DNA from 2 places in the Mesocryomonas fontinalis genome. Region 2 is predicted to be linked to the other one. Evidence: predicted binding sites of a transcription regulator. Region 2 holds the regulator's gene; the other holds the start of a gene.
What was found. Region 2 encodes LexA, which represses DNA repair genes until DNA is damaged. Its sites were predicted from a motif close to TGTTCNNNNTGTGTTCNG; they were not measured.

Region 1 (5,311 bases), on a different contig from region 2:
ACGCTTGAAAAACGTCTAGCACACCGGGTCGCATCCATCCCTGACGTAGCCTACCTCACTATGCAGTCACCCTTGGCAATTCCCCTATCCTCGTTGTGTAGCGTGGCGACCGCATGTCGAACTTCGTCGCCCATTGCTGCCGGATGCCAGCAGCTGCAGGAGCAATGGTCCCGCGGCCGAACCTTCCGTTCACGGCATCGATCACACCCATCAGCCTGTCGGACTGCTCGCGGTCCCGGCGATCGAAAAGCGGCCTCGGTACAGTGCCGGCGCGAATGAGGTCGTCCATGATGATGCCAGCCTTCGCGTACCGGTATCCTTCCCGATAGATCGCCTTGGCGCCCCGCTGGGCGGCTCGGATGAGATCAAGGGTATCGTTTGACGCTTCCGGCAAATGCACCGTCGTCGAGGCGGAATAGCGTGGGTCCCGTGGATTGAACTCGGACGTATGCATGAAGACCGACAGGTGCGAGGCTTCCAGGCCATGGCGGCGCAGCTTCTCGCCGGCTCTGGTCGCATAGGCCGACACGGCCTCCAGGATGCCCGCCAGCGTCGTCACGGGCCTGCCGAAGGATCTCGTCACCGCGCAGCCTTTCCGCTGTGGGGCGACGTGCTCTAGCGCCAGGCACTGCACTCCCCGCAGTTCCAACACGGTCCTCTCACCGACGACAGACAGGAGCCGGCGGGCCAGGGTGAGGTCGAGGTCCCGCAACTGGGAGACCTTCTCGACGCCGATGCCGATCAGCTTCCGCTCCGAGGCTGGGCCGATCCCCCACACCTCGCCGACATCGACCTTCGACATCCATGTCGATCGGGACGCCTCGTCCGTCAGGTCGCACACGCCACCGAGCTCGAGGTTCTTCTTGGCAATGTGGTTCGCAAGCTTCGCCAGCGTCTTCGTCGGGCCGAGGCCGACACAGGTGGGGGCGCCAGTCCATTTCAGCACCGTCGATCGGAGGTCGCGGCCGTATTCGACGAGATCCCGCCGGGTGAAGCCGGTGAGGTCGAGGAAGCTCTCGTCGATCGAGTAGATTTCGACGTCGGGCGCCCATGCCCGGTAGATCGAGTTCATCCTCGCCGACATGTCGCCATACAGCGTGTAGTTCGATGAGAAGACGGCCACGCCCTCGTCCCGGCAAAGGTCGCGGATCTTGAAGAAGGGCCCTCCCATGCGGATGCCCAGGGCTTTCGCCTCGACGGTTCTCGCAACGGCGCACCCATCGTTGTTGGACAGGACGATGACGGGACGGGTGGCCAGCTTCGGATCGAAGACGCGTTCGCAGGAGCAGTAGAAGCTGTTGCCGTCGATCAGGGCGAGGACGCGGCCGGTCATTTGCGAGACACCGGCTTGCGAAGCCAATGGACGTTGCAGCGGGCCACGCCCCAGATCTCCACGTCGGCGATTTCCGGTAGATCAAACGCCGGCATGTCGCTGTTCTCGAAAGAGAGGCGCGGGCGGGCGCCATCGAGGTGGAGGCGCTTCAGGCTGCGCTCGCCGTGCACGATGACAACCACCACGTCGCCATGCCGTGGTGTCAGGCTGCGGTCCACGACGAGCAGATCGCCGTCATAGATCCCGGCATCGCGCATCGAATGGCCGTCGACCTTCCAGAGGAATGTAGCCGGCGGGTTCCGGACGATCAGGCGGGTGAGATCTATGCCCTCGTCGATGAAGTCGTCCGCAGGCGACGGAAACCCGGCGCAAAGGCCGTAGCTGAAGATCGGGATTATGATCTCAGCTTCAATTCGCACCCGCGCCAGCATTCCTATTTCCCTCTCGAAACGTCACCCGAAAGGAACGGATAGGGAACATAATCACAGGTTCGGTCAACGGGTGGCGGTTTGCCGCGGCTGATTTTCGGCTTCCGCGGCCTGCTCTTCGCTAGTGGGTTCGGAACCTTCACGACGTCGCTCCGCGAGACTCCTGGCCGAGCACTTGGTCCTGAGCATGTGCCGGCACGTCGACCCTCGAACGTTAGGAAGCCAGGGCATCGGTAAGCAAGTCTTGTAGGCAGAAGATTTGTACGATATTGCACTAATGTAATGCAGGGATCGCTTACAAGATGGTCGACGTGACTGGGTTAGACGACGCGCTTGTTGATGCCGGTGTTGGCGCAAGGATAAGGGAGCGCCGCAGAGCTCTTGGCATGAGCCAGACAACGCTCGCCGAAAAAATCGGCGTAACATTCCAGCAGGTTCAAAAATCTGAAAAAGGGGCAAACCGCGTAAGCGCAAGTAAGCTTCACCAGATCTCTGTGATCCTTAATATAGAACTCGTAGGCCTTTTCCTTAATTAGAGCGGAACGACAAACTCAGCGGGTTTTTGCTCGGAAAACGAAATCGTGTCGTTCGTCCGGACCCCGGAGGGGCAGCGTCTAAACCAAGCATTTGCAAATATCTCAGATGAGCAAATAAAAAGTCGCTTAATCGATCTCGTTAAAACGATCGCGGCATAAGCGCCGCTTCAGCCTGCAATTTTATACGATCCCCAGCGGAAACCGCCTGGGTCCTGTCTATCCCATCCACCTTCCCGACAGAACTGCACGGCAACCTGGGCTAGGGTGTAGGCGGCGAACTCCCCTTTTGTGATAGGCCCGCGGTTTATGTGCTGCTTGGCGGGTCTCCCCCGTCACTCTTCTGCTCCGGGCAACAATCTCCAACGCGCCTTCCGGCAGTGGCCTCTGCAGCGCTTTTGCCTCGGACAAGTCCGCTCGCATCCACACGTCCAGTTCCTCGGCCGTAGTGAGGATTGCGGGCATTGCTTTGGGGTGAACGGCGCCGACAGTCGGGTTAGGCTCGGTGGTGAGGAAGCCGAAGCAGTCGACCGTAACCTCGCCTTCCCGCGCCTTCCTGACAGACGTCCAGGTCGTCCAGATGCCGGCGAAGGCCATAAGCGGCCGATCGACTCCGGCGGCGAACCAGACGGGCTCCTTGGCCGCGGCATCCCACTCACTGAAGGACGTGAAGGGCACCAGGCATCGGTTTACTGGGCCGAGCCAGCGCGTCCAGTGCTTCGACGCAGTGTTCCTGATGTTGGTGGTGCCGGCGTCCGGCTCGGCCTTCAGCAAGGCGGGGAAGTCGTATGGTTTGCCCTTCGCCTCGAGCTTATCAGCACGCTTCTTCGTCGCCTGGAACAGCGCCTGGGACGAGCTCGGCATTCCCCACCGAACCATCGACAATTCGCGCTCGCCATCGACGGTGCGGACGATCGGTGCCGGGTAGTCGGGAAAGATGCCAGGCATAGGCGGCATGTTGCCCGCTCGATCCCGCATCGCCCGCGTGAACTCAAGAATGGCGCTCTGGCCCTTGGTGATGCTGTAGAGATTGCACATTGCAAGGCATTTGGAGGCCTATGGCAGCAAGGGAAGCCCTCTGGTTTCAGGCTGAAGGCAGCGGCCTTATTCCGCACGTGAACTTCTTCAGCCTGTATTTTGGATGGGTAGAAATCCATTCCGCGGCGACGGCCTGTCCGAACATGGTGCAGCTCATCAACGAACCGTCGAAGGGTACACGCTCAGGGCGACAGGCATCGGGGGAGGTATGCAGGCAAACGAAAAGTGTAAGGGCAATCACCGAGCGCTCCATATCCCCGATCTCGCGCAGCAGGCTGCCATGGATATTGCGGCGCACAATCACCCGATTGGGTGACAGATTGCAGAAAAGGAAGCGGACAGTGATGGCGAAGCCGATTATCGGAACGCCCGCATTCGGAATGTCGCGGGTTCAGGCGGCGCACCACATCGGCATCGGCGTATCGCTGTTCGACAGCCTAGTGGCCCAAGGGAAAGTGCCGCCACCGCGCAAGATCGGCACCCGCTTGATCTGGCTTCGGCATGAGGTCGAGGACGCGATCGAAAGCCTGCCCTACGCCAATGACCCCAACGAGCGTCGCCCTGTCGGAAACACGTTAGATGCCGCAATAGCCCGTCGAAACAGGGACAATGCCAAATGACAGAATGTGGTCATTTGGCTTTGGCGATTTGGCTTCGATAAGGATGATTTTCGAAGCTAATTCCTTCTTGGAGGGCACACGGTCAGGACGCATTCCTTTGATAGGAGTTCTGAAGCGGTCGGTGTGCCCGATCATCCGAAGGGATCATTATGAACGACAACGCGGACCAGAAATGGCGTTGCAATGGCACCCCTAGAGGCGAGCGTGCTCGTGCAGTTCTCCACTACACAGCCCTTGCCATGGAAGCGAAAGCCTGGCGCACGCTTGTCGACATGGAAGCCGATGCCTCTGCGGCTCCCGGCAAGCTACAGTCACGCTTGATCGGTGATAGTCGATCACCAGCCTGAGGCATTTTGGGTCCGTTCCGTCGCCTCGCTGTAGCAGGTGCCCATCCAGGCGGCGCTATCCTCACAGGGCAGCGCCGCCGACGATGGCACCCGAAAACTAGACCTGGCGCTTGGCCTTCTGCTCTCGGATCACCGTGTCCGCGTGCGCTTCGTCACGGCAGAAGATCGATGGCTGAAGCTGGCCGCTTAGGTTGATCTTAACCAGCCAATCCCCGCGGGGATCCTGGTGCTTGGTGAAGCTGTCTTCGACCGTTGTCTTGAAGTTCATGTCATCCCCCGTTTTGGAAATCATGTCATGGGCGGACGGTCGTGGAAATGTGGCGCAGCGGATGAGGCCGCCGCCGTGCTTCGGTAGGCATATTCCCTAGCTGCAAGGCTCACCAGCGCCGACGACATAGCGAAGAATGCTAGGGCTCCTATGCCTTCTTGGCGCTACTGCTTGGCCGGGGATACGACCATATTCTGGATGTCGAATGAACGAACCGAACGGCTTCCACCGATGAAAAGCCGCCGCCATCTAAAGGATAGTCCCATGAGCATTTCCCGCCGCTTCAACACCTGGCGCCAAGTCCGCAACACGGCCGCCGAGTTGAACAGTCTTTCGCAGCGCGAACTTGCTGACCTCGGCATCTCTCGCTTCGACATTCCGGAGCTCGCCCGTCAGTCGGCGCGCTAACGAATTCAAAGTTTCGCGGCGGTCGTTCCTCCCAGACCCGACGCGGATAGACCAAGCGGTTCCTCCCACCGCAGCGGTCACAGCATGACGCCCTCACCGGTCCTCCCCCGGTGAGGGCGTTTTCGTATCCGGGCACTACTAACCGTCAGGCTGCTGCGTTGGGTTTTGCGGACGTCAAGCTAATGGCGACCAGATCGTCGGCCTCCGGCATTAGGATGCCATTACGATCGGCATATGCGGTCAGAGCCCATCTGGCTGTCTCGGTATCGACTTCCTTGCGCAAGGCCGCGAGGCAAGCGTTCACCGCGCCAGAATAGCCAGCGCCGCGAAGGTGCC
Region 2 (5,311 bases):
GCCATCGCCGACGCAGCAGACCCGAGGCCCGACGGGCGACGCGGGAGAGGCCTCTGGCACCGGTTCCCCGGCCTGACAGGTGACGCGAGGTCAGGCCGAGGCATCCCGCTCGGCAGCCGTCTGAGGAACGCAGGCACCCGCACCATCGCCTGGCTGATCCGGCAGAGCGAGATCGAGGCGGAGGCGCGCAGCGGCTTCTTCCTGGTGCCGGGCGGGATGATGCTCGGCATCGCCCTGTTCTACGCCGCGGGTTGGCGACCACCGATCCCCTTCGCGGTGGCGGCCTGCCTGCCGCTGCTCCTCGGCGCGGCGCTGCTCGGCCCGCGCAAGGCGGCGGGCGCGGCGTGCCTGCTGGCGGGTTTTGTCGCCGCGGGCCTCGCTCTGTCCGGTTATGAGCTGGCGAGCACGACGACCGTTCTCTTCTCGGGCGAGGCGACGGTGCGGATTGCCGGCCGGGTCGAGGGACGCGAGCAGGACGAGCGCGGGCGGCTGCGCTACCGCGTGGCGATCGAGACGACCGAGCGGCCGGTGCTCTCGCGCCCGCCGGGGATCGCCGAGATCCTCGTCTCCAGCCGGCACGCGCCGATCCCCGTCGGCGGCCGCTATGCCGGACTGGTGCGGTTGCGGGCGCCGTCCGGCCCCGCCTTTCCCGGCGGCTACGACTTCAGCTTCGGCAACTATTTCGACGGCGTCGGCGCCAACGGATTTGCCCTGGGGCCGCCGGATCCACCCGCTGCCGGGGCAGCCCCGCCCGAGCCGACGGTCGGCGAGCGGATCCTGGCGCTGCGCCTGTCGATGAGCGAGCGGATCCGCAGCGTCATCGGCGGCCCGGCGGGGACGGTGGCGTCGGCGCTGATCACCGGCGACCGGGCCGGCATTCCCGACGATATCCAGCTCTGGTTGCGCACCACCGGCCTGTCGCACGTGCTGTCGATTTCGGGTCTGCACATGGCGCTTGTCGCGGGGTTCGCGATGTTCTTGGTGCGGGCCGGGCTGGCGGCGATCCCGGGCGTCGCGCTGCGCTGGCCGATCAAGAAGATCGCCGCGGTGGCGGCGCTCGGCGTCGTCACCTTCTACATCCTCCTGTCCGGACGGAACGTCGCGGCCGACCGCTCCTATCTCATGCTGGCGATCATGCTGGTGGCGATCCTCGTCGACCGGGCGGCGATCACGCTCCGCAGCGTCGCGCTCGCCGCCATCGTCGTCCTCGCGATGGCGCCGCACGCGCTGATGACGGCGAGCTTCCAGATGTCGTTTGGCGCAACGGCGTCGCTGGTCGGCGTCTACGGCCATGTCGCGCGGGCACGGGCGCGGCGACAGGTGGACGCGCCGCCGCCGGGGCGGGTGCGGCAGCTGGTGGTGTTCCTCGTCGGGCTCGGCGCCTCGTCGCTGATCGCCGGCACAGCGACGGGCCCGTTCGCGTCCTACCATTTCCAGCGGATGGCGCCTTTCGGCCTGTTCGCCAATCTCCTTGCCCTGCCACTGTTCTCCGTCTGGATCATGCCGCTGGCGCTGTGCGCGGTCGTCGCCATGCCCTTCGGCCTCGATGCTGTGTTCCTGATCCTGATGGGGCAGGGGCTGAAACTCGTGTTCGGCATCGCCCACTTCCTGCACGACCATCTGCCGGACACGCCGACGGGGCTGCTGACCCCGGAAGGCCTGGTGCTGCTGTCGGTGGCGCTGCTCCTCGCCTGTTTCCTCGCCAGCGGCCTGCGCTGGCTGGCCTTGCCGGTCGCCGCGCTCGGTCTGGCGCTGGCGCCGGCGACAGGGCCGCGGCCGGAACTCCTGGTGTTCGAGGACGGGCGTGAGCTGGCGCTGATCGGGGCGGGGAACGTGCTGGTGCCGCTGCGGCCGAAACCGAACGGGTTCGTGCTGACGCAGTGGCAAAGGGCTTATCCGGACGGCGCGCATCCGGCGGAGGCTGACGTTCCAACGGACGCCGGCGCGGCTGGGTTTCGCTGCGAAGCCCTGATGCCTGCGAGTGATGTTCCGACGGCGAGTTCCTTGCCCTTAGCTGCCGCTCCCCAGCCTTTACGTTCGAAGCCGCCGCTCCCCGGCGGTGCCGCAGGGCCCGCCATCGGCACAAATGCGCCGGTGCCGGCAGTACCAGCCGTCGCTGTGAGGCGGGCGCCCCGGCCGATGCAGATCTGCCGGGCGACGACGCGGAGCGGGCTGAGAGTGGTCTGGACCGACGACTACCGGCAAATCGGCACGGCCTGCGATAGCGCGGACGTCGCCATCGTGGCACGGGCGGCGCGGCGCGAGGCGTGCCGGTCAGGCGCCGCGCTGGTGACGCTGCGCACGCTACGGCAGACCGGCTCGCTCGCCATCTCCCGCTCCGCCGCTACGGGCCGTGCCGAGATCACCGCCGCGATCGCGCCGGTGCCGGAGCCCTGGCAAGTCCAGCGGCTGGCGCCCTGGCCCGAAATCTGGCGGCGGGCGGTGGAAGCTCAGCCGGAGAAGCCGGGTCCGTGATGGGGGGGCTGGGATGTGGTGCCGGGCGTTCGCGCTCCCCTCATCGGCCTGCCGGCCACTTCTCCCCGGAGGGGCGAAGAAGGCGGCTTTGGCGTGGCGGCAGGAGCGCTGCTGGCGCTTGATACCGAGGGGGAGAGATTGGCGTCTTCTCCCCTGCGGGGAGAAGGTCGCGGCAGCGGGATGACGGGGGCGGCACAGGCGGAGGGCGCCGTGGAAGCCGCCATGGCCGGGCGTTCGCGCTCCCCTCATCGGCCTGCCGGCCACTTCTCCCCGGAGGGGCGAAGAAGGCGGCTTTGGCGTGGCGGCAGGGGCGCTGCCCGCGCCAGATACCGAGGGGGGCGATTGGCGTCTTCTCCCCTCGGGGGAGAAGGTCGCGGCAGCGGGATGAGGGGCGGCACCGGCGGAGGGCGCAGAGGATGCTGCCGCGGGCGGGCGTTCGCGCTCCCCTTATCGGCCTGCCGGCCACTTCTCCCCGGAGGGGCGAAGAAGGCGGCTTTGGCGTGGCGGCAGGGACGCTGCCGGCGCTCGATACTGAGAGGGGCGGTTGGCTTCTTCTCCCCTGCGGAGAGAAGGTCGCGGCAGCGGGATGAGGGGGCGGCGGCGGAGGAGGGCGCGGTGGATGTTGCGATGGGCGGGCGTTCGCGGCCCCCTCATCGGCCTGCCGGCCACTTCTCCCCGGAGGGGCGAAGGAGGCGGCTTTCGCGTCGCGGCAGGAGCGCTGCTGGCGCTTGATACTGTGGGGGCGATTGGCGCCTTCTCCCCTGCGGGGAGAAGGTCGCGGCAGCGGGATGAGGGGGCGGCACAGGCGGAGGGCGTGGTGGATGCTGCCATGGGCGGGCGTTCGCGCCCCCCTCATCGGCCTGCCGGCCACTTCTCCCCGGAGGGGCGAAGGAGGCGGCTTTGGCGTGGCGGCTTGCGCGCTGCCAGCGCTCGATACTGAGAGGGGCGGTTGGCGTCTTCTCCCCTGCGGGGAGAAGGTCGCGGCAGCGGGATGAGGGGGCGGCGCGGGGATTGCGGGCGGGTGCCCTGCAACGCGGCTGGAGAGCCTGCGCCGGCCTTGTCAGTACTTGCGGATCAGGCCGACGAGCTTGCCCTGGACCTTGATGCGATCGGAGCCGAAGCTGCGGGTCTCGTAGGCGGGGTTGGCGGCCTCGAGCGAGATGGTGTCGCCGCGGCGGCGGAAGCGCTTGAGGGTTGCCTCCTCGTCGTCGACCAGCGCCACGACGATCTCGCCGCCTTGCGCGGTATCGCCCCGGCGGATGACGACGGTGTCGCCGTCGAGGATGCCGGCCTCGATCATCGAATCGCCCTTCACCTCCAGCGCGTAATGCTCGCCGCCGCCGAGCATGTCCGGCGGCACGAAGATCTGGCTGCCGCTCTGCTGGATCGCCGAGATCGGCACACCGGCGGCGATGCGGCCCATCAGCGGGATTCCGACCGGTTCGCTGTCGTTGGCGGCCGGGCGAATGCGCTTGGGCAAGGGGTCGACGGACGTCTCGGAGCTGGGCTCGCGGCGGGCCGTGGCCGGCTCGGCGTCGACGCTCTTCGCCTTGGCCGGCGCGACCGAATCCGGCAGCTTCAGGACTTCCAGCGCCCTGGCCCGGTTTGGCAGCCGGCGGATGAAACCGCGCTCTTCCAGCGCCGTGATCAGCCGGTGGATGCCGGATTTCGAGCGCAGATCCAGCGCATCCTTCATCTCGTCGAAGGACGGCGGCACGCCCAATTCCTGCAATCTCCCATGGATGAACATCAGGAGATCGTGCTGCTTGCGCGTCAGCATTTCCGGCGATCCTTGTTAAAACAAAACCTGAACAAAGCTATCTGTTCTAGTTGTGTTCTGCAAGGGCCGGAAGCTTAGTCGAGCGCGATGTAGCGGCAGGAATCGCCGGATTTGGCCGGCGGCGCATGGGGTTCGCGCAGGAGCAGCACATCGGCGCGGGCATAGACCGACAGCAGCGACGAATCCTGGCGCCCGAAAGGCGTGACGATCGGCACCACCGCCTGCGATTCGCCGAGCGTCGCCCGGATGAAGTCGGCGCGCTGGTCGTTCGCCGGCATGTCGGTGCCGAGGATCGCCTCGCGGTAGAGCGGGCTCGCCGGGGCGCCGCTGAGGGCGTGGACCAGCGGCTTCAGGAACAGCGTGGCGGCAACCATCGAGGAGGCGGGGTTGCCGGGGAGGCCGATCAGCCGGGTGCGGCCGATGCGGCCGGCCATCAGCGGCTTGCCCGGCCGCATCGCGACCTTCCAGAAGTCGAGCGCGACGCCGCGGGCGGCGAACACCTTGCCGACGAGGTCGTGGTCGCCGACCGAGGCGCCGCCGATAGTGACGAAGATGTCGACGGCGTCCGTCACGGCGCGGTCGAGCAAGCCGCCGATGACGGCCTCGTCGTCTGGCGTAATGCCGTAGTCGAGCGCCTCGCCGCCGGCGGCCTCGACCATGGCGGCGACCCCGAAAGTGTTGGAGGCGACGATCTGCGAGGGCCCGACCGGCTCGCCGGGCATGACCAGCTCGTCGCCGGTGGCAAGGATCGCCACGCGCGGACGGCGCAGCACGCTCACCATCGGATGGCCGCCGCTGGCCGCCAGCGCGATCGTGCCGGCGCCAAGGCGCGTGTTCGCCTGGATGAGGATGTCGCCCGCGGTAAAGTCGGCGCCGGCCTTGCGGATGTGGCGGCCGCGCACGGCCGGCTCCAGCGGCAGCATGGTGGTGACCGTGGGCCGCTCGGCGTTCTCCTGGATGAGGATCGCGTCGGCCCCGTCCGGCACCGGCGCGCCGGTGAAGATCCTGACGGTCTCGCCCGGGCCGACGCCGCCGTCGAAGGCGCGCCCGGCGGCC

Region 1: a site for LexA is predicted at 1,795-1,812, ahead of ACZL02_RS16980 (LexA family protein). Genes of this name have one in related genera too.

What each region holds. Positions count from the first base shown of each region.
Region 1 covers NZ_JBUZWG020000006.1:366,472-371,782, reverse strand. Annotated here, with positions in the region: gene ACZL02_RS16985 (Y-family DNA polymerase) at 59-1,333, opposite strand; gene ACZL02_RS16980 (LexA family protein) at 1,330-1,764, opposite strand; partial or broken gene ACZL02_RS16975 (helix-turn-helix domain-containing protein) at 2,064-2,456, shown strand; gene ACZL02_RS16970 (SOS response-associated peptidase) at 2,514-3,332, opposite strand; gene ACZL02_RS16965 (helix-turn-helix transcriptional regulator) at 3,677-3,952, shown strand; gene ACZL02_RS16960 (hypothetical protein) at 4,397-4,567, opposite strand; gene ACZL02_RS16955 (DUF1127 domain-containing protein) at 4,832-4,975, shown strand; gene ACZL02_RS16950 (DUF982 domain-containing protein) at 5,121-5,311, opposite strand, start outside.
Region 2 covers NZ_JBUZWG020000002.1:89,424-94,734, forward strand. Annotated here, with positions in the region: gene ACZL02_RS05600 (ComEC/Rec2 family competence protein) at 1-2,475, shown strand, start outside; gene lexA (transcriptional repressor LexA) at 3,536-4,255, opposite strand; gene ACZL02_RS05610 (molybdopterin molybdotransferase MoeA) at 4,330-5,311, opposite strand, start outside.